DNA from 2 places in the Thalassolituus hydrocarboniclasticus genome. Region 1 is predicted to be linked to the other one. Evidence: predicted binding sites of a transcription regulator. Region 1 holds the regulator's gene; the other holds the start of a gene.

Evidence for each region. The regulator FliA, encoded in region 1, starts transcription of late flagellar genes. The targets are predictions, from matches to a motif close to CTAAAGTTNNNNNNNNNNCNGCCGATA.
Region 2: fliK (flagellar hook-length control protein FliK) is a predicted target of FliA. The motif match lies at 1,903-1,929, and genes of this name have one in related genera.

The regions. Positions count from the first base shown of each region.
Region 1 is NZ_CP054475.1:2,824,103-2,835,129, reverse strand. It holds gene flhA (flagellar biosynthesis protein FlhA) at 28-2,199, shown strand; gene flhF (flagellar biosynthesis GTPase FlhF) at 2,226-3,626, shown strand; gene HUF19_RS12685 (MinD/ParA family protein) at 3,633-4,451, shown strand; gene HUF19_RS12680 (RNA polymerase sigma factor FliA) at 4,455-5,186, shown strand; gene cheY (chemotaxis response regulator CheY) at 5,322-5,696, shown strand; gene HUF19_RS12670 (protein phosphatase CheZ) at 5,713-6,489, shown strand; gene HUF19_RS12665 (chemotaxis protein CheA) at 6,502-8,766, shown strand; gene HUF19_RS12660 (protein-glutamate methylesterase/protein-glutamine glutaminase) at 8,797-9,816, shown strand; gene HUF19_RS12655 (motility protein A) at 9,816-10,556, shown strand; gene HUF19_RS12650 (OmpA family protein) at 10,607-11,027, shown strand, end outside.
Region 2 is NZ_CP054475.1:1,380,222-1,391,248, forward strand. It holds gene fliK (flagellar hook-length control protein FliK) at 1-1,807, opposite strand, end outside; gene ccmA (cytochrome c biogenesis heme-transporting ATPase CcmA) at 2,009-2,656, shown strand; gene ccmB (heme exporter protein CcmB) at 2,653-3,321, shown strand; gene HUF19_RS06145 (heme ABC transporter permease) at 3,327-4,073, shown strand; gene ccmD (heme exporter protein CcmD) at 4,073-4,261, shown strand; gene ccmE (cytochrome c maturation protein CcmE) at 4,245-4,706, shown strand; gene HUF19_RS06160 (heme lyase CcmF/NrfE family subunit) at 4,726-6,702, shown strand; gene HUF19_RS06165 (DsbE family thiol:disulfide interchange protein) at 6,699-7,214, shown strand; gene HUF19_RS06170 (cytochrome c-type biogenesis protein) at 7,211-7,672, shown strand; gene ccmI (c-type cytochrome biogenesis protein CcmI) at 7,669-8,886, shown strand; gene HUF19_RS06180 (DUF2804 domain-containing protein) at 8,973-9,995, opposite strand; gene HUF19_RS06185 (OmpA family protein) at 10,154-11,027, opposite strand, start outside.

The sequences.
Region 1 (11,027 bases):
ATGGCAGTAGCCTCAAAAAATCAGGTGATGGGTCAGCTTAAGGGTGGTATGTCACTGCTGGCTCAGGGGAATTTAAGCATTCCCGTGATGCTGCTGGTGCTGTTGGGCATGATGACGCTGCCGCTGCCACCGTTCCTGCTGGATACCTTTTTTACATTCAATATTGCCTTATCCATTGTCGTGTTGCTGGTGAGTGTCTATGCCCGCCGGCCGCTGGATTTTGCTATTTTCCCGACCATTCTGCTGGTCGCTACTTTGTTGCGTCTTGCGCTGAACGTTGCATCGACGCGGGTGGTATTGCTCTATGGCCACGAAGGTGGCGATGCCGCGGGTAAGGTGATCGAGGCGTTCGGTGAAGTGCTGATCGGCGGTAATTATGCCGTGGGTCTGGTGGTCTTTATGATCCTGATGATCATCAACTTTGTGGTGGTTACCAAAGGTGCCGGCCGGGTATCGGAAGTCAGTGCCCGCTTTACCCTGGATGCGATGCCTGGCAAACAGATGGCGATTGACGCTGACCTGAATGCCGGACTGATCGATGCAGATCAGGCGAAGATCCGTCGTGCCGATGTTGCGGCAGAAGCTGACTTTTATGGTTCGATGGATGGTGCCAGCAAATTCGTAAAAGGTGATGCGGTCGCCGGTATCCTGATTCTTATCATCAACGTCGTCGGTGGTTTTGGTATCGGTATGGCTCAGCATGGTCTGAGTTTTGGTGATGCTGTCTCTGCTTATACCCTGCTGGCCATTGGTGATGGTCTGGTTGCTCAGATTCCGTCGCTGCTGCTGTCAACAGCAACTGCCATTATGGTGACCCGTAATGGTGGCGACGAAGACATGGGGCAACAGGTCTTCGGGCAGATGTTTGCTTCTTCGCGCGCTCTGGCGGTCGCTGCCGGGCTGATGTTTATGATGGGTATCGTGCCCGGTATGCCGCATGGCGTATTTCTGGGTGCCGCCCTGATTGCCGCCAGCGTTGCTTATTTTATTCACTGGCGCAAAGACGGCGGTAAGCTCGGAGATGCGATTGCCCAGCGTATCGGCGCTCAGCCGAAGGCGGCTGAAGCGTTGCCGGCGGGCAGTGGTAATGCACTGGCGGCGCCAAAAGAAAAAGCCGAAGCCGCAATCAAGCAAATGGAAGTGAAAGAGCTTGGCTGGGATGACGTTGAGCCGGTCGATCGTGTTGGTCTGGAAGTCGGCTACCGTCTTATTCCGCTGGTTGATAAAAATCAGGGCGGCCAGCTGCTGAACCGGATTAAAGGTGTGCGGCGCAAACTGTCGCAGGAAATGGGTTTCCTGATGCCTTCTGTTCATATCCGCGACAACCTCGATCTGCTGCCTAATCAATACCGCATCACCCTGATGGGCGTCACCCTGGCGGAAGCCGAAATCTATCCGGAGCGTGAAATGGCGATTAATCCGGGCCAGGTGTTTGGCAAAATCGACGGCCTGGCAGCTAAAGATCCGGCTTTCGGGCTGGATGCTTTCTGGATTGATGCAACCCAGAAAGATCGGGCCCAGACCCTTGGCTATACCGTGGTGGATGCCAGTACGGTTGTCGCTACCCACCTGAATCAGAAATTGCAGCGCCACGCGCATGAGTTGCTGGGTCATGAAGATGTGCAGCAGCTGGTTGATATGCTGGCCAAATCGTCACCGAAACTGGCCGAAGAGCTTGTACCTAATACCTTAAGTATCAGTCAGTTACTGGCGGTATTGCAGAACCTGCTGCGTGAGCACGTACCTATCCGCGATATGCGCTCTATTGCCGAGTCTTTGGCGAATAGTGGCAGTCAGAGTCAAGATACCGCCGCTATGACAGCTGCTGCACGCCTTGCCCTGAGCCGCATGATTGTCCAGAACATCTTTGGTAATGCGGATGAACTGGTGGTTATGACGCTGGATCCGGGGCTGGAACAGTTGTTGCTTAAAACCCTTCAGCAAAGCGGACAGCAGGCCGGACAGTATGGTCTGGTGCTGGAACCGGGAATGGCCGATACCCTGCAGCGTTCTCTGGCTGAGGCGGTACAGGCGCAGGAAATGGCAGGTAATCCGGCGGTGCTGCTGGTCACCAGCCAGCTGCGTGCGGCGATGGCCCAGTTTGTACGTAACAGCATTGAGCAACTGCAGGTGCTGGCGTATCAGGAAGTTCCGGACAACAAAAGTATTACCATTGTCGCCAGTATTGGCGGCAAATAGGCCCTTACGAATCATGAGTGCTGACTATGAAAGTTAAACGCTTCACCGCAGCCAATATGCAGCTGGCACTGCGTCTGGTCTCCCAGGAACTGGGAGCGGATGCGGTCATTCTGTCGAGCAAGAAAGTAGCGGACGGATTTGAAGTGGTCGCCGCTCTGGATTATCAGCCGGGCCACGAGCAGGAGCGTGCGGAAATTGAGCGCCAGCTGCGCCTGCAGCAGGAGCTGGAACAGGCGAAAGCGGCATCCCGCGAACCACAGCCAGCGCTGAAAAAACGTGATGAGCGCTATGAAGAACGTATGGCCTTTGCTGGCCAGAGCGACCTTTCCAGTACCGAATCGCTGTCTGCAGTATTAAGCGGCCTGAAAAATGATGATTTCCGTCGTACGGCGCCTGCCAGTTCCGGCAAGTCCAGTGCTGACAATAGCCGCAATGCCACTGAAGACAGTATGTTGCGCCAGCGTGCGGATCAGGAAGGCGAGTGGTACAACAACGTTATTCAGCAAATGAGCGGGGAGCTGCGCGAGCTGAAAGACTGGATGGTCAGCCATCAGGGCAGTGCCTGGGATACCCACCGGCCACTGACCTGGCAGCAGTCACAATTGTGGCAGCGCTGTCAGGATGTCGGGCTGGAAGCGGCCTGGGCGGATCGCGTTGCCAGTCGTATTGATGGTGATGTCCCGCTTGAAGATGCGTGGAAAAAAGCGCTGAAGCTGATTGCCTCTGATCTGCCGGTAGCACCGAACGGATTGCTGGATCGCGGTGGCATTTATGCTCTCGTCGGCCCGACCGGTGCAGGAAAAACGACAACCATCGGTAAGTTGGCAGCACAGTTTGTGATCCGCCACGGCGCTGAATCGGTGGCTTTGATCACCCTCGATAATTACCGCGTAGCAGCACACGACCAGCTGCGCACCTTTGCCCGCATTCTTGGTGTAACCCTGCATGTTGTGCCGGTCAATGGTGACCTGAGTAAGGTACTCGACAGCGTACGTGATAAAAAGCTGGTGTTGGTTGATAGCGCCGGACTGGCAAGTCAGGATCCACATTTTGCTGCGCAATTGTCTATGCTTAAACAGGCCGGAGCGCGTCTGAAAAAGCTGCTGGTATTGCCTCTGACCAGTCAGGGGCGTTGCCTGCAGGAAAACTATGAACATTTTAAAGCAGCAGGTTTGGCGGGTTGTGTGTTTACCAAGCTGGATGAGTGTTTCAGTCTTGGGCCTGCCATGAGTGTGTCGGCGCTGACCCAGCTGCCGGTCACCCTGGTGACTGATGGTCCGCACATCCCTGACGATGTGCATTATCCGGATGCTGAAAAACTGGTGAAACTGGCGGAGCAGATGGCGCGTATGGCGCGTACCCGCTGGCAGGCCGCCGAAGCCATGAGCTTCGCCACTCAGCATTCCAGTATTCAACACGGAGTATAACGACTAATGGCAAGGCATCCTGTGCAGGTCATCGCGGTCACCGGCGGTAAAGGTGGTGTCGGCAAGAGCAATGTCTCGGTCAACCTGGCTATCGCCCTGGCCGAAATGGGACGCAGAGTGGTGGTTCTCGATGCGGATCTGGGGTTGGCGAATATTGATATTCTGCTGGGTATCAGTTCTAACAAAACCATCGAAAATGTTCTGTCGGGCGAATGTGATCTGCGTGATGTGATGGTTAAAGGACCGGGCGGCATCCGTGTTGTTCCCGCGTCTTCCGGTACACAGAAACTGTCACAGCTGAATGCACTTGAACATGCCGGCCTGATTCAGGCTTTCAGCGATATTGGCGATGATATTGATGTGCTGATTATTGATACCGCGGCCGGAATTTCCGACAGTGTGATGAGTTTTGTCCGTGCTGCGCAGGAAGTGCTGATGGTGGTCACCGATGAACCAACCTCAATCACCGACGCTTATGCGCAGATCAAACTGCTGAATCGTGATTATGGGCTGTTCCGCTTCCGTATCGTTGCCAACATGGTTCGTACACCGCAGGAAGGTAATGCTTTATTTGCCAAACTTACTAAAGTGACGGATCGTTTTCTGGAAGTGGCTATGCAGTATGTCGGCGCCATTCCCCAGGACGATGCGCTTAAGCGTGCTGTGCAGCGCCAGAAAGCGGTGATCGATGCCTACCCGCGCTCCAAAGCGGCGACAGCATTCCGTGCGCTGGCTAAAAAAGTAGATTCATGGCCACTGCCTTCAACCCCCCGGGGGCATCTGGAGTTTTTTGTAGATCGGTTGGTTCAGGAAGCCGGGGCATAACGAGTGTCAGTAGGAAGTTGTCTGGTGTATTCCGACGTACAAAAACACGATTATGAACAACTGGTGCGTGAGCATGCGACGCTGGTAAAGCGTATTGCTCACCATCTTATCGGCCGCCTGCCTGACAGCGTGCAGCTCGATGACCTTATTCAGGCCGGTATGATTGGCTTGCTGGAGGCTGCACGTAAATACGACGGTGGCAAGGGTGCCAGTTTTGAAACCTACGCCGGTATCCGCATCCGTGGTGCCATGCTGGATGAAATCCGCAAAGGTGACTGGGCACCACGCTCGGTTCACCGCAATTCCCGCCGTATCAGTGAAGCCATTAAACAGATCGAAAGCGCAAAAGGCCGTGATGCTGAAGACAGCGAAGTCGCGGGCTTTCTTGGCATCAGTCAGGATGAATACCACGCGATTCTGAAAGACAGTGCCGGCTGTCGGCTGTTCAGCTTTGAAGAGGTTGTGGAGAAGAGCGAATCAGGCTTCGATGTCTTTGAGGATGAATCTCCGAATCCACTGGATGGCATCGAGCGTGAGTCCTTTCAGCGTCAACTCGCCGACGCTATCCGTCATTTACCCGAAAGAGAGCAACTGGTACTCGCACTCTACTATGACGAAGAACTGAATCTGAAAGAAATTGGCGCTGTGCTGGGTGTCAGTGAATCAAGGGTCAGTCAGCTGCACAGTCAGGCAGCTCATCGCCTGCGTGCCCGTCTTGGCGGCTGGTTGTCCTAACTCCTTCCTGTTATTGAAAAAAATCTTTTCTGAGCGCTTTGTTTCTGGATAAAGCGATAACTGTGTCTACACTAAACCTTAGGAACGACTTGGAATATAGAGAGTCGATTACTGGAGGTCGTTTTGGACAAAAACATGAAAATTCTGATCGTTGATGATTTCTCAACGATGAGACGAATCGTCAAAAATCTGTTACGCGACCTGGGGTTTACCAATACCCAGGAAGCTGACGATGGCACAACCGCACTTCCCATGTTGCAGAATGGTGATTTCGACTTCTTAGTGACGGACTGGAACATGCCTGGCATGACAGGTCTCGACTTGCTGAAGAAGGTCAGGGCCGATGATCGCCTGAAAACTCTGCCGGTACTGATGGTGACCGCGGAAGCCAAACGTGACCAGATTGTGGCTGCTGCGCAGGCAGGAGTTAATGGTTATGTTGTGAAGCCTTTCACCGCTGCAGTGCTGAAAGAAAAGATCGATAAGATCTTTGAACGTGTCGAAGGTTAACCAGGAAGACAACTTGATGGCCGGGATCAATCTGGATACCGATAACAGCGCTGTCGGCTCTGAAATCAAAAGCCTTGCAGAAAGCATGCTCAGGCAGCTTGAGCTTGGTGATCTCAGCAAGGCGGTAGCATTGGTTAATAACCTCAACGAGGTTCGTGACCGTACGCTGTACAATGAGATTGGCCGGCTGACCCGCGCTCTGCATGAAGCGATCAAAAATCTGCGGGTCGACTCGGTGGGCGCGGGATCTGAGATCGATAATGCAAGCGATAAGCTGGCCTATGTTCTGGAAATGACAGATAAATCGGCCAACCGCACTATGGACCTGGCCGATGCCGGTATGCCACTGGCAACCGACATCCATGACCGGGCCAGTGCATTATCGGTTGAGTGGCAACGTTTCCTTAATAAAGAATTAAAGCCGGATGAATTCCGTGCTTTAACCAAAGATATCAATCAGTTTCTGATCGACAGTGCGAATCAGTCCCAGAGATTGCAGGGACAGCTATCTGATATCGTGCTGGCACAGGATTTTCAGGATTTAACCGGTCAGGTTATTCATAAAGTCGCCGCATTGGTAACGGATGTGGAAAGCCGTCTTGTACAGCTTGTTGCGATGGCCGGTAACGTCGATTCCATTACCGGAATAGTTCATGCCGATCTTGAAACGGCTGAAAAGCCGACGGAAGGCGCCAATATCGCTGCGGAGGGACCGCAGATTAATAAGTCCAGTGAAGACGTAGTTGCCAGCCAGGATGATGTTGATGACTTACTGTCCAGTCTTGGTTTTTAAAGGAGCTAACGGATGAGTTTCGATGCTGATGAAGAGATTCTCCAGGATTTTTTGGTTGAAGCCGGAGAAATTCTTGAGCTGCTCTCTGAACAACTGGTCGATCTTGAACAACGCCCACACGATAAAGATCTGCTGAATGCTATTTTCCGCGGCTTTCATACTGTTAAAGGCGGTGCAGGGTTTCTGCAACTTAATCCGTTAGTAAACTGCTGCCATGCTGCGGAAAACGTTTTCGATACGCTGCGTAATGGCCATCGTACCGTTAATTCAGATCTTATGGATGTGGTGCTGCAGGCATTAGACAGCGTTAACGAAATGTTCGAAAGCGTTCGTTCCGGTGCCACACCAGAAGAAGCCGATCCGGAATTAATTGAACGGCTGCATAAACTCGCATTGCCTGAATCGGAAGACGAGGCAGCAGCTGATACACCTGTAAGTTCAGAGACTGATGTGGTCGCGGAAGAGGTCGCCGAGCCAACAATGGCAAGTGAACCTGTTATGTCAGCTTCTGGTGATAATGGCGATATCACTGACGATGAATTCGAACTGTTACTGGATGCACTGGACGAAGAAAAAGCGAATGCCGGGGCTTCTGATACAGCACCATCCGCACCTGCTGATGACGACTTTTTTGATATCGGCTCAGACACTACAGACACCAGCAGCGACGAAATAACCGAAGATGAATTTGAAGCATTACTGGATCAGATTCATGGCAAAGGAAAGCATGCTGCTGCGCAGAATAACGACACCGTACAATCAGAACCGGAGCCCGCTGCTCCGGCAGCAGAAGTATCTGGCACCGGTACAGGTGGTGATGATCTTATCAGTGACTCTGAATTTGAAGAATTACTGGATCGTCTGCACGGAAAAGGCAAGCACTCCAGTGCTCCGGGGGCTGCTGAAGTGGATGCGTCTGCTGATGCTGAAGTACCTGCAGCACCGGTAGCGGCAGCAGCTCCGGCGGCAGAGGTTAAGCCGGCTGCAAAAGCAGAAGCAAAGCCAGCACCTAAACCAGAAGCGAAGCCCGCAGCTGCCAAGGCACCCGCAGTGCCGGAAGAGAATAAACGCCAGGATAAAGATGCCGCTGCATCTGAAGCCACTGTGCGTGTTGATACCAAACGCCTTGACGACATCATGAATATGGTTGGCGAGCTGGTACTGGTCCGTAACCGTCTGGTTCGTCTGGGACTGAAAAGCACAGATGAGTCGATGGCCAAGGCTGTAGCCAATCTGGATGTGGTTACCGGTGATTTACAGGCATCCGTTATGAAAACCCGGATGCAGCCAATCAAGAAAGTATTTGGCCGTTTTCCGCGGGTTGTACGCGACCTGGCCCGCCAGCTGAAAAAAGAAATTAACCTGGAGTTGCGCGGCGAAGAAACGGATCTGGATAAAAATCTGGTCGAAGCTCTGGCCGATCCACTGGTTCACCTTGTACGGAATGCGGTGGATCATGGCGTGGAAATGCCGGATGTGCGTGAGAATAATGGTAAACCACGGGTTGGTACTGTTGTCCTCTCAGCAGAGCAGGAAGGTGATCATATTCTGCTGATTATTCAGGATGACGGCGGCGGTATGGATGCTGATGTTCTGCGCCGTAAAGCCGTAGAAAAAGGCGTGATGGATCAGGACGCTGCAGACCGGCTGACTGAAAATGAATGTTTTAACCTGATTTTTGCCCCTGGTTTTTCCACCAAAGAGCAGATATCCGATGTATCCGGCCGTGGCGTCGGTATGGATGTTGTTAAAACAAAAATTTCTCAGCTGAACGGGACTATTAACATCGATTCCCGTCCCGGTGTTGGCACCAGTATCCGCATTAAAGTACCGCTGACGCTGGCGATTATGCCAACACTGATGGTTATGCTGAAAAATCAGGCATTTGCATTCCCATTGGTCAGTGTGAATGAAATTTTCCACCTTGATCTGACTAAAACCAATATTGTTGATGGTCAGGAAGTGGTGGTTGTTCGGGAAAAACCGATACCTTTATTCCATCTGAAGCGCTGGCTGATCAAAGGTGAAGCTTATGCTAAAGCCGATGAAACTGCGCATGTCGTTGTTGTTTCTGTGGGTACCAAACGTGTTGGCTTTGTAGTCGATCAGCTGATTGGCCAGGAAGAAGTGGTGATTAAACCTCTGGGTAAAATGCTTCATGGTACTGCAGGTATGGCTGGCGCAACCATTACAGGGGATGGCCGGATTGCATTAATTCTTGATATTCCAAGTATGCTTACCCGCTACGCATCCTCCCGGCACTCAAGCGCAGCATAAAGTATTAACGACTAAGGAAGAGTTGATTTCATGAGTATCCGTGTTCTGGTCGTTGACGACTCAGGATTTTTTCGTCGCCGGGTAACCGACATTATCAATGCCGACGGCCGGATGGAGGTGGTTGGTGTTGCTTCCAATGGCCGTGAAGCCATTGAGATGAACGAATCGCTGAAGCCGGATGTTATTACCATGGACTATGAAATGCCGGTTATGGATGGCATTACAGCGGTGCGCAATATTATGCAGCGTCGTCCGGTTCCGGTATTAATGTTTTCTTCACTTACGTTCGAAGGCGCACGGGTTACGCTGGATGCGCTGGATGCCGGCGCCCTGGATTTTCTGCCCAAGAACTTTGATCAGATCGCCAAGGATGCTGTTCAGATAAAGCGCGCTCTGACGGATAAAATTGCTGGTGTGGCACGCAGTCAGACTAAAGTTGCTCCGTCACCGGTTGCCCGTCCGGCAGTCCGTGGACGTCTGACCCAGACTGAACTGGTTGTTATCGGAACCTCAACCGGTGGTCCTGCTGCTTTGCAGACTTTATTCAAAACCATTCCGGGCAGTTTCAAAACGCCGATAATTATCGTTCAGCATATGCCTGGCTCCTTCACAAAAGCCTTTGCTGAGCGTCTGAATTCTCTTAGTCCTCTGATTGTTAAAGAAGCAGCGGATGGCGACAAAATAGAACGCGGACATGTTTATGTTGCGCCTGGCGGTATGCAGTTGATGGTTGATCGTCGTGGTGGTGGTGTGATTCATATCCGGGAAAGCGATGAGCGGGTTAATTATCGCCCCAGTGTCGATATTGCTTTTGCTTCTGCTGCTAAACATTATGGCAACAAAGCATTGGCTATTGTTCTTACCGGGATGGGAGCTGATGGTCGTGAAGGAGCTCGCCTGCTGAAACAGGGTGGGGCCACTGTCTGGGCTCAGGATGAAGAGAGTTGTGTTATTTTCGGTATGCCGCTGGCCGTTATCAAGGAAGGGTTGAGTGATGAGGTATTGCCCCTTAAAGATATCGGACCGAGGCTTGTAGAAGAGGTCGGCTAGTGGATCGCTGGGCGCTGGTCACTGTTTTACTGGCAGTTACTGCCGTATTGACCGGCTTCTCTTTTGAAGGAGGAAATCTCGCGGCGTTATTAAATCCTCCTGCGGCTTTGATTGTGTTTGGTGGTGGTTTGTTGGCAACACTGGCGCAGCTCCCTGCCAGCCAGTACCGTCCTCTGGGAGCAATGTTGTTATGGCTTGTTGCTCCTCCTCAGTACTCTCTGGATATTCTTCTCAGTAAATTAACCACCAGTGGCAATGCCTTGCGCCGCGATGGTCCTTTGGCTCTGGAAAAAGTCGCGGCGTCTGAAAATGATCCTGTATTGCGTAAAGCTTTATTGCTGCTCGCCGATGGTAATGATGTTGAAGCGATGCAATCTGCACTTTATCTGGAGCTGAAAAGCCGGGAAGAGCGCGATCAGGACGTATTGGGAGTGCTGGATAATCTGGCTGGTTACTTACCAACTCTGGGTATTGTTGGTGCGGTACTTGGTTTGATGCAGGTTTTATCAAGTATTAAACAACCGGAGGCTCTTGCCGCAGGTATTGCGACCGCTTTTGTGGCAACGTTTTATGGTGTTGCCAGTGCCAATCTTATCGTAATCCCTCTGACCAGTACTTTACGTCAGCGTCTGGCAATCCGCAGCCGTTACTATGAAGCGCTGATGTTAGGTGTGGTCGCTCTGCGTAACGGAGTGAACCCTATGGCACTGCGTTATCGTATGCAGGGAATTGTGTTGTGAGGCGGCCTGGTCCGGATCCACATCGCTGGCTGGTTTCTTATGCTGATTATATGACGCTGTTGTGCGTCTTTTTTATCATGTTGTATGCCGTACAGCTGATTGATGATGAGCAGGGCTCGGCGATCCGCAGCGAGCTTGAAGGTGTGTTTTCTACCGTTCTTCCCCCCGAACCCATTACTCCGCCAACGTTGTCCACGCCTTTGGAAGATGGCAATGGATTGTTACCTTTATTGGCTGATATTCGCCAGGTTGCTCAATTTATTCCGGAGTCGGACGATATAAGAATAGAAGGGGATCAGGACTGGATTACCGTATCGCTGAATGCGGATCTGTTATTTGCCCGCGGTGAGACGCGGATTCGTGACGAAGCTTTGCCGCTGATGCAGGCTATTGCCGCTGAACTGAAAGATTTTCCGTTCCCGATTAATGTTCAGGGGCATTCGGACGATACACCAGCAAAAGGCATCACTA
Region 2 (11,027 bases), 1.4 Mb from region 1:
GTAACTCGCTGACGTCGACTCCCATCTGCTGCAGGCGGCTGCGTAACGGCTGCAGGCTGCGTTGCAGCTGTGCCAGTGTGTCCTGCTGTTCTGACCAGAAGGTTGCGGCGACCTGCGGCAGGGTCATGTCCAGCTCCACGTCCAGTGGACCCAGTTGCTGCAGTTCGAAATGCAGTTTCAGACGCCAGCGGATGGTTTTTTTCTGCTCGCTATCGTTGCCGCCGGTTTCTTCTTTCTGCAGTTGCAGGCGGATTTCTCTGGGCTGCTGATCATCACGGAAATACAGCGGAATACTGAGGCTGTTGTCGCCGCCATTCTGCAGACGCTGGGCCTGATCCACTTCAAGTTGGGCCAGAGTGCTGTGCAGCAGGCGAAAGCCTTCCGGCAGGTTGTCACGCAGACCGGCTGGCAACGACAGTGGCAGCTCCCGCGGTGCGGAGACCTGCCCATCTCTGCCACGGTGCTGGGCAATAATCTGCAACCAGGCAAGCAGCGCTTTGCCCATGGCGGCTTTACTGTCGCTGTGCAGAAGGTGCTCAATCTTTTGCAGCAGGCTGTTGCTGATTGCAGGAGCGGGCGTTTCTGTTGCTGTTTCAAGTCGCTCGCGCGTCGTTTGCAGGGCTGCTGTTAAGGCATCTGCTGGACTGGCTGGTGCCGCTCCGGAAGGGGTATTTGAAGTATTGCCTGCAGCCTGTAATGCCGTTTTGAGTGTTTGCAGATGTTCCGCCGCTTGCGCCATTCCGGCTTTGGCCCAGAGGGTACGGAACAGCGAGCTGCTGTCTGAGGTTATTGCGGAGTCTGGTGTTGCTGCGCCAGAAATACCTGGGCCAGACATACCTTGGCCAGACATACCCGGAGCTGGCTGTGTGAGTGCGCTTTGCAGCAGGGTCATTACTTTGTTTTCGTACATAAGGCCACTGTTCAGCACACTTTCACGCAGGGCTGCGGGCTGTTGCAGCTGCGGTATTTGCGGCAAATGGTTCAGCCACTGCTGCAGCGGCTGGCGTACACTGGCTGGCAGTCCGGGTTGCTGTAACAGTTGCTGCAAAGCTGAAGCTGAGCCCGGTAAGAGCCGTGCACTATCCGTTGCTGTTCCCATCTGAGTTGCGCCGGATGGCGTGCTGACCGTGCCGGGCAATCCGGCTGCTGAACCTGTCATTGGTGCAGTACTGTTGCCCGCTGGTGCTCTGGCCGGGTTGGTATAGATACCGGCTGAATTGACTCCGGCCGGCAATATGCTGCTGAGCGGCGCAGAGGTTGTGGCTGTTGTGTTCAGCAAGGGCAGGCGGCTGGCCAGAAACTGGCTGATCAGAGCGGGCAGAGGCGCTGCCGGTTGTCCTGTCTGTGAGACACCGGGATTGTTGCTTGTGGCGCCTGTTGTTGGCGGTACAGGTGTTGGCGGTACAGGTATTTGCGCCGCGGTTTTGTCATTGTTTTTCAGGCTGGCCAGCAGCGCCTCGGCGGCCAGTTTCAGAGTGCTGGCTGAGGTTTCCGGTAACGGGCTGGTCTGCGGCGGGAGTTTTATGTCCGTTACGCTCAGGCGCATCTGGCCGTCTGCATCTTCGCTCAGTTGCAGGGTTAAGACGGTATTGCGCGGCAATGGGGACTGACTGTTGACCTGCAGGGTTTGAGCTTTGCCGGAGTTGTCCTGGCCTTCGAGGGTCAGGCGGTAACCGTCATCGGTGGCGATGCTGCTGATGACTCTGGCATTAAAACTCTGCGTGGCTGACTGGCGTGTGGCTTTTGCGTCTGTTCCGCTAGCCGCTGTTGCGCTGCCTGATGTTTTGCTCTGGGCAGAGGCGTCCACAGCCCGGTCCGCGTCAGCCTGAACCTTGTTCAGAGCGGCGGCTTTCAGGGTGGCAGATGAGACGAGCGGGACGGAATCGGGCAGCATAACGTTGATATCGGCCAAGGTTTACGCATCTTTACCCATCTTAGTTCGGCGGCTTCCGTCCCGACAGAGGGATTTTGTATATAATGCCGCGGATTTTTTCGAATAAGGTTCATCATGACCGCCACGTCAGGCTCCACCATTATCGACTTGCAGGCCCGGCAGTTGCTGTGTGAACGCGACGACCGGGTGCTGTTTGAGCAGCTGGATGTTGCGGTTGGCAACGGTGATCTGCTGCAGCTGGCGGGGCCGAACGGCGCCGGTAAAACCACGCTGCTGCGTCTGCTGGCCGGACTGAACCGTGACTATGAAGGCGAGCTGCTGTGGTGCGGTGAACCTCTGACCGATGACTTTTCTGCGTATGCGTCACAGCGTTTATATCAGGGCCATCTGGCGGCGGTGAAAAAAGCGCTGACGCCACTGGAGAACCTGCGCTGGCTGGTCAGCAGCTGGAGCGTCAGCGAAGATCAGCTGTGGGCGGCACTGGATGAGGTTGAGCTGGGCGGTTATGAAGAAACCGCCTGTCAGCAATTGTCGGCCGGCCAGCAGCGGCGTGTGGCCCTGGCGCGTTTATGTGTGGCGCCAACCCCGTTGTGGATTCTTGATGAACCCTTTACTGCACTCGATAAAGCCGGGGTGCGCTGGCTCGAAGGCCGCCTGCAGCGGCAGGTTGAAAGTGGCGGCGCGGTGATTATTACCAGCCACCATGCGCTGGAGAATATCGCCAGCCTGCGACAGCTGGAGCTGGGGAGTGCACGCGCATGAGCCTGGTAACGGCAACCATCAAGCGTGATCTGCTGCTGGCGGCGCGCAATCCCGGCGAGTGGCTCAATCCGCTGATGTTTTTCTTAATGGTGGCGGCGCTGTTCCCGCTGGCGGTTGATCCGGACCCTAAGTTTTTAAGCAAGATTGCCGGCGGCGTGATCTGGGTGGCCGCGTTGCTGGCAACTTTATTGTCGCTGGATGCTCTGTATAAAGCCGATGTGGAAGATGGCTCGCTGGAGCAATGGCTGGCCTCCGGCGAGTCGTTATATGCCATGTCGCTGGGCAAGGCGCTGGTGCACTGGTGTATCAGTGGCCTGCCGTTAACCCTGATGGCGCCGGTGCTGGGGTTGATGCTGGCGCTGCCGGATGATGCTTTCTGGGCACTGATTCTGAGTCTGGCAGTGGGCACTCCGGTACTCAGTCTGCTCGGTGCCGTCGGTGCGGCACTGACGGCGGGTGTTCGCAGCGGTGGCTTGCTGCTCAGCCTGCTGATTCTGCCGCTGTATATTCCGGTTCTGATTTTTGCTGCCAGTGCGGTGTACCATGCGGGCATTGGTATGGCCTGGAACGGCCAGATTGGTTTTCTCGGCGCCATGCTGGCGCTGGCGTTATGTCTGACGCCCTTTGCTTCGGCAGCGGCGTTAAAACTCAACTTATCGCGGTAGTTGTTATGTGGCAGTGGCTTAAACAGCTGTATCACCGTCTGGGTTCACCCAAATGGTTTTATGAAATTACCACCGGCTGGATTCCCTGGCTGGCCGTTCTGTCGGTGATCGGCACAGTCGTCGGTCTGGTTCTGGGGCTGCTGTATGCGCCCGCGGATTATCTGCAGGGCAACAGCTTCCGCATTATTTATATCCATGTACCGGCTGCACTGCTGGCGCAAAGCGCTTTTATGATGATGGCGGTGGCCGGTGCGGTGTACCTGATCTGGCGCATGAAAATGGCGGCCTGGGTGGCGAAGGTGATTGCGCCTATCGGTGCCAGTTTTTGCCTGATTGCACTGCTGACCGGAGCGATCTGGGGCAAGCCAACCTGGGGTACCTGGTGGGTATGGGATGCGCGTTTAACGTCCATGCTGTTGCTGCTGTTTCTGTATTTTGGCGTGATGGCGCTGCAGCAGGCGATGGAGTCTGAAGACAGCTCTTACCGCGCCGGCGCCATTCTGTCGCTGGTCGGTCTGGTGAATATTCCGATTATCAAATACTCAGTGGAGTGGTGGAACACCCTGCATCAGCCGGCCACGCTGAAGCTGACGGAAAAACCCAGCATGCATCCGGACATGCTGATACCGCTGCTGATTATGATTGTTACCACCTATGTGTTCTTCGCTCTGCTGGTGATTCTGCGTACGCGCAATGAAATCTTATGGCATGAACGTAAGCGCAGCTGGGTCAAACAGATTCTGGAGTCCTGATGGAATTCAACAGTGTTAGCGAGTTTCTGGCCATGGGCCACCACGGCCTGTATGTCTGGCTGTCCTATGGTCTGACCGCTGTGATTATTGCTTTAAATGTGGCTCAGCCGTTGCTGCGCCGTCGTCGTTTACTGAAAGAGCAGGCCCAGCGTCTGCGCCGGGAGAAAAAGCATGCACCCCAAGCGTAAAAAACGTCTGACTCTGATTCTGTTTATGGTTCTCGGTGTGAGCAGCGCCGTTGGTCTGCTGATGTATTCACTCAGCCAGAATATCAATCTGTTTATGACCCCGACCCAGATTGCCAGCGGTGAAGCGCCGGTTGGTCGTACTATCCGCGCCGGTGGTCTGGTTGAGCCGGGCACCGTGGTACGCGATAACAGCGGCCTGGGTGTGCGCTTTGTGGTCAGTGATGGCCGCTCGGAAGTGACCATTGCCTACGAAGGTATCCTGCCGGATCTGTTCCGTGAGGGGCAGGGCATTGTCGCCCTTGGCCAGCTTGGTGAAGACGGTGTGTTCGTCGCCTCCGAAGTACTGGCAAAACACGATGAAAACTACATGCCGCCAGAAGTACAGGATGCGCTGGAAAAAGCGCATCAGGACGGTAAACGGGCCTTGGAAGAAGCGAGATACTGATATGGGTAACCTGTCCGGAATGCTGCCCGAATTTGGCCAGCTGGCACTGATTTTTGCCCTGCTGGTGGCTGCTATACAGAGTGTGCTGCCGCTGATTGGTGTGCGCCGTGGTCAGGGCTGGCTGATGGCTTATGCCCGCCCGCTGGCCAGTGCGCAGGCTGTGTTTCTGCTAATCAGTCTGGTGATTCTGGCTTACTGCTTTGTGGTGGATGATTTCTCGGTGGCTTATGTTGCCAAAAACTCCAATACCGCTCTGCCAACGGCTTACAAGATCAGTGCTGTGTGGGGCGCTCATGAAGGCTCGCTGTTGCTGTGGGTAACCATGCTGGGCTGCTGGGGACTGGCGGTTGCCTGGTTCAGCAAATCGCTGCCGCTGGATATGGTGGCACGGGTGCTGTCGATTATGGGGATGGTGTCGGTGGGCTTTATCCTGTTCACCTTGGAAACTTCCAACCCCTTTGAACGTAACCTGCCAAGCATGCCGCACGAAGGCGCTGACCTGAATCCGCTGCTGCAGGATTTTGGTCTGATCGTGCACCCGCCAACGCTGTATATGGGCTACGTCGGTTTGTCGGTGGCCTTTGCTTTTGCTCTGGCGGCGTTACTGGGCGGGCGTCTGGATGCCGCCTGGGCACGCTGGTCACGTCCGTGGACTATGGCCGCCTGGATCTTTCTGACCCTGGGCATTGCTCTGGGCAGCTGGTGGGCTTATTACGAGCTTGGCTGGGGCGGCTGGTGGTTCTGGGACCCGGTTGAGAATGCTTCATTAATGCCGTGGCTGGTGGCCACTGCGTTGCTGCATTCGCTGGCGGTGACGGAAAAACGCGGTCTGTTCAAAAGCTGGACTGTACTGCTGGCTATTTTTGCCTTCTCTCTGAGTCTGCTGGGGACTTTCCTCGTGCGCTCCGGTGTACTGACCTCGGTACACGCCTTTGCCTCTGACCCTGAGCGCGGGGTGTTTATTCTGGCGCTGCTGGGTATCTGTGTCGGTGGCTCTTTGTTGCTGTATGCCATTAAAGCGCCGACCGTGGCGTCGGTGGGCCGTTACAGCTGGGTGTCGCGGGAAAGCTTCCTGCTGCTTAATAACCTGCTGTTGCTGGTGGCGGCCTTTGCCATTCTGCTGGGCACCCTGTATCCGCTGATTATCGACTTTATGGGCATGGGCAAGCTGTCGGTGGGTGCGTCCTGGTTCAACTTTATGTTTGTGCCGATCAGTGTGGTACTGGGGCTGGTGATTGCGCTGGGTGCTATGGCGCGCTGGAAAGCCGATGACCTCAAGCGTCTGGGCTCTGAAACCGTGGCGGCTATGGTTGCCGCTGTGCTGTTGGGCTTTGCCGTGCCTCTGCTGGCTGACGGCACAATGAACTGGAAAGTGCTGCTGGGTATGGGCGTCAGCTTCTGGCTGATTGGTGCCACGCTGGTGGATGTGTGGAAAAAAGCCCGTGGCCGTTTAAGCCGCATTCCGCAGCTGGGTCTGAGCTATCAGGGCATGGTACTGGCGCACCTGGGTGTGGCGATTACCATTATCGGCGTCACTATGGTGGCGAATTACAGCACTGAAGTATCGGTTCGTATGGCCAAAGGCGATTCAGAAATGCTCGGCGATTACCGCTTTGAATTTGTTGATGCCGGCCATGTAGAAGGACCGAACTACGTGTCTGATGCTGTTCGTTTCCGCGTGTATGACGGTGAGCGCGAGATTGCTCTGCTGCAACCGGAGAAACGCCGTTACAACGCCAGCGGTTCGATCATGACTGAAGCGGCGATTGATGTATCGTTGTTCCGCGATCTGTATGTCTCTATGGGTGAACCTCTGGCCGATGGTGCCTGGGGTATGCGTCTGCAGGTAAAACCTTTTATGCGCTGGGTATGGCTGGGGGCGATCTTTATGTCGCTGGGTGGCTTGCTGGCCATGCTGGATAAACGTTACCGCCAGCGTAAAAATGCACCACAGAATAATGCTCAGGCAAACACTGCACAGGAGGTGACCGCATGAACCGCGCGTTCCTGTTTATCCCATTGGTCGGTTTTATTGCCATGGGCATTCTGTTCTGGATTGGTCTGGGTCAGGAGGATAAAACCTCGCTGCCGTCACCCTTAATCGGTAAGCCGTTTCCGACCTTTATTCTTAATACCGTTGAGTCCGGCGAAAGCACCAATCATTTGCCGCAGGAACCGGTGTTGGTGAACGTCTGGGCCACCTGGTGCCCAACCTGTAAAGCTGAGCATGCTTTTTTAAATGAGCTGGCAAAAGAAGGCGTTAAAATCGTCGGCATTAATTACAAAGACGATGATTTTAAAGCCCGTCAGTGGCTCAGCGCGTACGGCAATCCTTATCTGTTTAATATCGCTGATCCGGACGGAAAATTAGGTCTGGAGCTGGGCGTTTATGGCGCACCGGAAACCTTTCTGGTCGACAGCAAAGGGATTATCCGCGCTAAGCATATCGGCGATCTGAATACTGCGGTCTGGGCCAAACTGCAGCCGCAATTTGAGGCGATGCAATGAAGCAAATGTTTCTGTTTCTCTGCCTGTTGCTGCCACTGTCAGCGCTGGCAACGGTCGATGGTTATAAATACCCCTTTGACGATCCTGAGGATGCCGCGCGCTTCGAGCAGCTGGCGCAGGATTTACGCTGCCCGAAATGTCAGAACCAGAACCTGGCGGATTCCAATGCACCGGTCGCGGTTGATCTGCGCGATAAAGTGTATGAGCTGATGCAGGAAGGTCAGAGTGACGAAGAAATTGTCGGCTATCTGGTTGACCGTTACGGCGATTTTGTACGCTATAACCCGCCGTTCCGCGCAGAAACCGTGTTGCTGTGGTTTGGCCCGGCGCTGGTTTTCATTTTTGGTCTGTTGTTACTGGTGCTGATCCGTCGTGGTCAGAAACAACCACCGAAACCACTGAGTGCAGAAGAACAGGCACGTCTGCAGGCATTAAAAAATAAGGCGAAATCTTCATGATCTGGGCACTGTTATTACTGAGTCTGTTACTGCTGATGTTTTTGCTGGTGCCGGTCTGGCACCGGGAAAAAGCCGATGACCGTTATCAGAGTGAAGAAAATCTGCGTCTGTATCAGGAGCGTACCGATGAGCTGGCCGCCAGTGATCTGGACGAAGAGCAGAAGCAGGCTTTGCAGCTGGAGCTGGACCGTGAATTTCTGGCCGCGAACAGCACTGTTGTAAGCGCTCAGACAAAGGCTTCAGCACGCTACCGCTGGCCGGTTGCTGCCGCTTTGTTTGTTGTGTCTGTTGGTGCGACGGTGTTGTTGTACCAGCAGTGGGGAGCAGCCAACGAAATGCGCGCCACTGAGTTGCTGGAAAAAGCCAGTCAGGCTGAACTGACACCGCCGGAACGCAGTGAATTAATCGAGCGTCTTGCCGCTGCCGGACAAAAGCAGCCGGGCAATATTGAATGGAATTATCTGCGCGGCCGCTTGCTGAATGCTAATGGCAACTTTGCTGAAGCCGCAGAGGTTTTTGCTGACATTCTGGTGGTATTACCGGAAGAAGCTACTGCCGATCGTGCTGCCACCATGAGTCTTCTGGCCCAGGCACGTTTTTTTGCTGCTGATCAGAAAGCGGATAACGGCATGTATCAGCTGTTGAAAGATTCGCTTGAGCTGGTCCCGGGCAATCCGCAGGCGTTAGGTATGGCCGGCATGCTCGCGTTTGAATTAAAAGATTATCAGGGTGCGGTTAATTACTGGCGTCAGCTGTGGCTGAGCATGGGTGACACCCCGGAAGCGCAGATGCTGGCGCAAGGCATTTTACGTGCGGTTGAGCATGTGCGTGAGCAGGGCGGCGAGGTCGATTTAAGCTGGATGAAACGCGCTGAAATTAAAGTGCTGGTCGATCTTTCTGCAGAAGCGAAAGCGGCTGTTGATCCGGCGGATACCGTGTTTGTTCTGGCCCGTGCTGTCAGTGGCCCACCGATGCCATTAGCCGTACAGAAGCTGACCGTTGCTCAGTTACCACAGGTGATTACCCTGAGCGATGCCCAGGCGATGGCCCCGGGTATGAACCTGAGCAGTCATGAGCAGGTGACTCTGGTGGCGCGCATTTCCAAATCCGGTCAGCCAATGCCACAAAGCGGTGACTGGCAGGCTGAGCAGTCGCCGGTCAGTAATCAGGAAAAAGAGCTGGTTAAGCTGATGATCGGCAGCCTTGTACCCTGACAAAAAGCCTGATCAGAGCAGTAACAGCCAAAAATAAAAAACCGGGCCATGCCCGGTTTTTTTATGTCGTAACAGCAGAAAGTTACTTACCAGCGGGCGTAGTGGTCTTCGACCAGACCCCAGGCGCCTTCGAGATGAATGCTTTCATCCGGCAGATGAATATCGCCGTGGTACTGGCCAAAGTACTGATTAAAATTGGATGCCATAATCAGCGCATTGGTTTTTTCCTGACGGCGGCCTTTAGGCTCAAAGTGCAGATCAATGCTGCCATCGGCGGAGCGCAGCGCCCAGGAATGATCCGGGTGATAACGGTCAAAACGGAAATCCACCATATCCACTTTAATCATCTTGCCGTCTAACCAGATGGCATTTTCGCTGAAGCCGGTTTCGTTTACCCCGGCGGCGAGGTTAAAGCCCAGACGACGGCCATCGCTCAGGAGGCAGGACAGGCTGCCCCAGTTCCAGAACGTTTCGTGGCGCATAAAACCGCCGGTCCAGTCGACGCCAGCCAGCGCGCCAATGGCCTGCAGATCGTATTTTTTCCCGTGCCAGTCGACCACACCATTACAGACCTGAGCGGTGCTTTTCTGGGTAAATACCCAGCCCTGGTAACCGGCGCGGGTACAGATCGCGAGCGGGTTATAGGAAGTGCTTTCGTCGATGGTGGCATCAATGTGTACGCCCTTGGCCAGTGACACCGATACCTTGCGCACACCCGGAGTACGGCTGGCTTTGATGCTGAATGTATTACCGCCTTTGCGGAATTCAGCATTGCCGTCATTCGGCCGTGGTTCGATATGAGTGTTTTTGCCCAGCGGTTGCAGAAAACTGAATTCTTCGAAGGCTTCCGTTTCCGGATCGTATAAATACAGAAAAGCGTTACTCACCAGTTTCAGATCGACAATGGCAAGACCGACAATTAACTGTGGGCTGATAAAACTGACAAACTGAAACTGATTAAAGCCAAAACGTTTGGCCAGCGCACTGCGCTTACGGTCCATGGGAGAGCGCAGATCATAATCGAGATAGTTCAGCTCGCTGACGCCATCAGGAAAAATGCCAAATGCCGGTTGGCCCTGAGCGTTGATCAGTTGGTCACGGGAAGTCATGCCAGTTCCTTATCGGTTTTTGTTATCAAGCAACCGGATAAAAAGCCGGCACTTTTATTTGAGAATGATGGCGTATTGTCAGCGTTTGCAACGGTTGCGTCCAGTCAGTTAGTGACAGTTCTGATATTCCGCGGGGGCAGTATTGCAGCGTGCGGCGCTCAGTAGAACGCCGCGCGCAGGGTGGCGAGGGTTTCCTGATCCGCTTTGAAGCGCATTTTCAGGTACACGCCTTTGGCGGTGAAATTAGCGGCGGAGAAATCGGTATCGATAAAGCCGGTAAAGTTATAACCCAGTCCGAGCCAGACGTTGGTCTGCGGAATCCAGCCAACCGATACACCGGTACCGTGCGCGGTCTGACCAGCTTCGTAGCTGTGCAGACGACGGCCGTGGGCACCGATATCCCAGGTCGGATTCAGGTGATGACGCCATTCAGCCGCCATAAAGTCGGTGGTGGAGGCGTAATCATCGCTGTTGTACTGATCGAGCACGCGCTTGATACCGTACTGGGCGGCCAGCTGGTTGGCAGGCGTGAACAGCCAGTTGCCGTGTACATTGTTAATCAGTTTGCGTGAGCGGCTTGGCGTGCCTTCGCCGCCTTCAGCCTGCTGCACCCAACGGGTTTGCCAAAGCAGGGCATAAGGGTGGCGGCGCGGGCGGATGGCCAGATCGAAGCTCGCTTCCAGCTGATTGCTGTAACTGCTGCTGCCGTCTTCTTTGAAATAATTCAGGCTGCCACCGGTGGCCAGCGCATCGTTAAGCGGATGGTACAGGCTGGTGCGGGCTACCCATTTATCGCTGTCGCTGCCGTCGCGGTATTCCACACGGTTATTCCATTGCCACAGGCTGGTGCGGTACGACATACCGGCGTGGGTGGCGTGGAAGTCTTCGGTACTGTCTGAGGTTTCGCCCGGTGCATTGGCTTCCAGATTACGCGCCTGATCAAAGCCGAGGCTGACGCTCAGGGCGTCGGTGAGGGCGATTTCCTGAGTCAGGCCAGACACGGCAAACAGACGGTAGGCATCATCCTGCTCA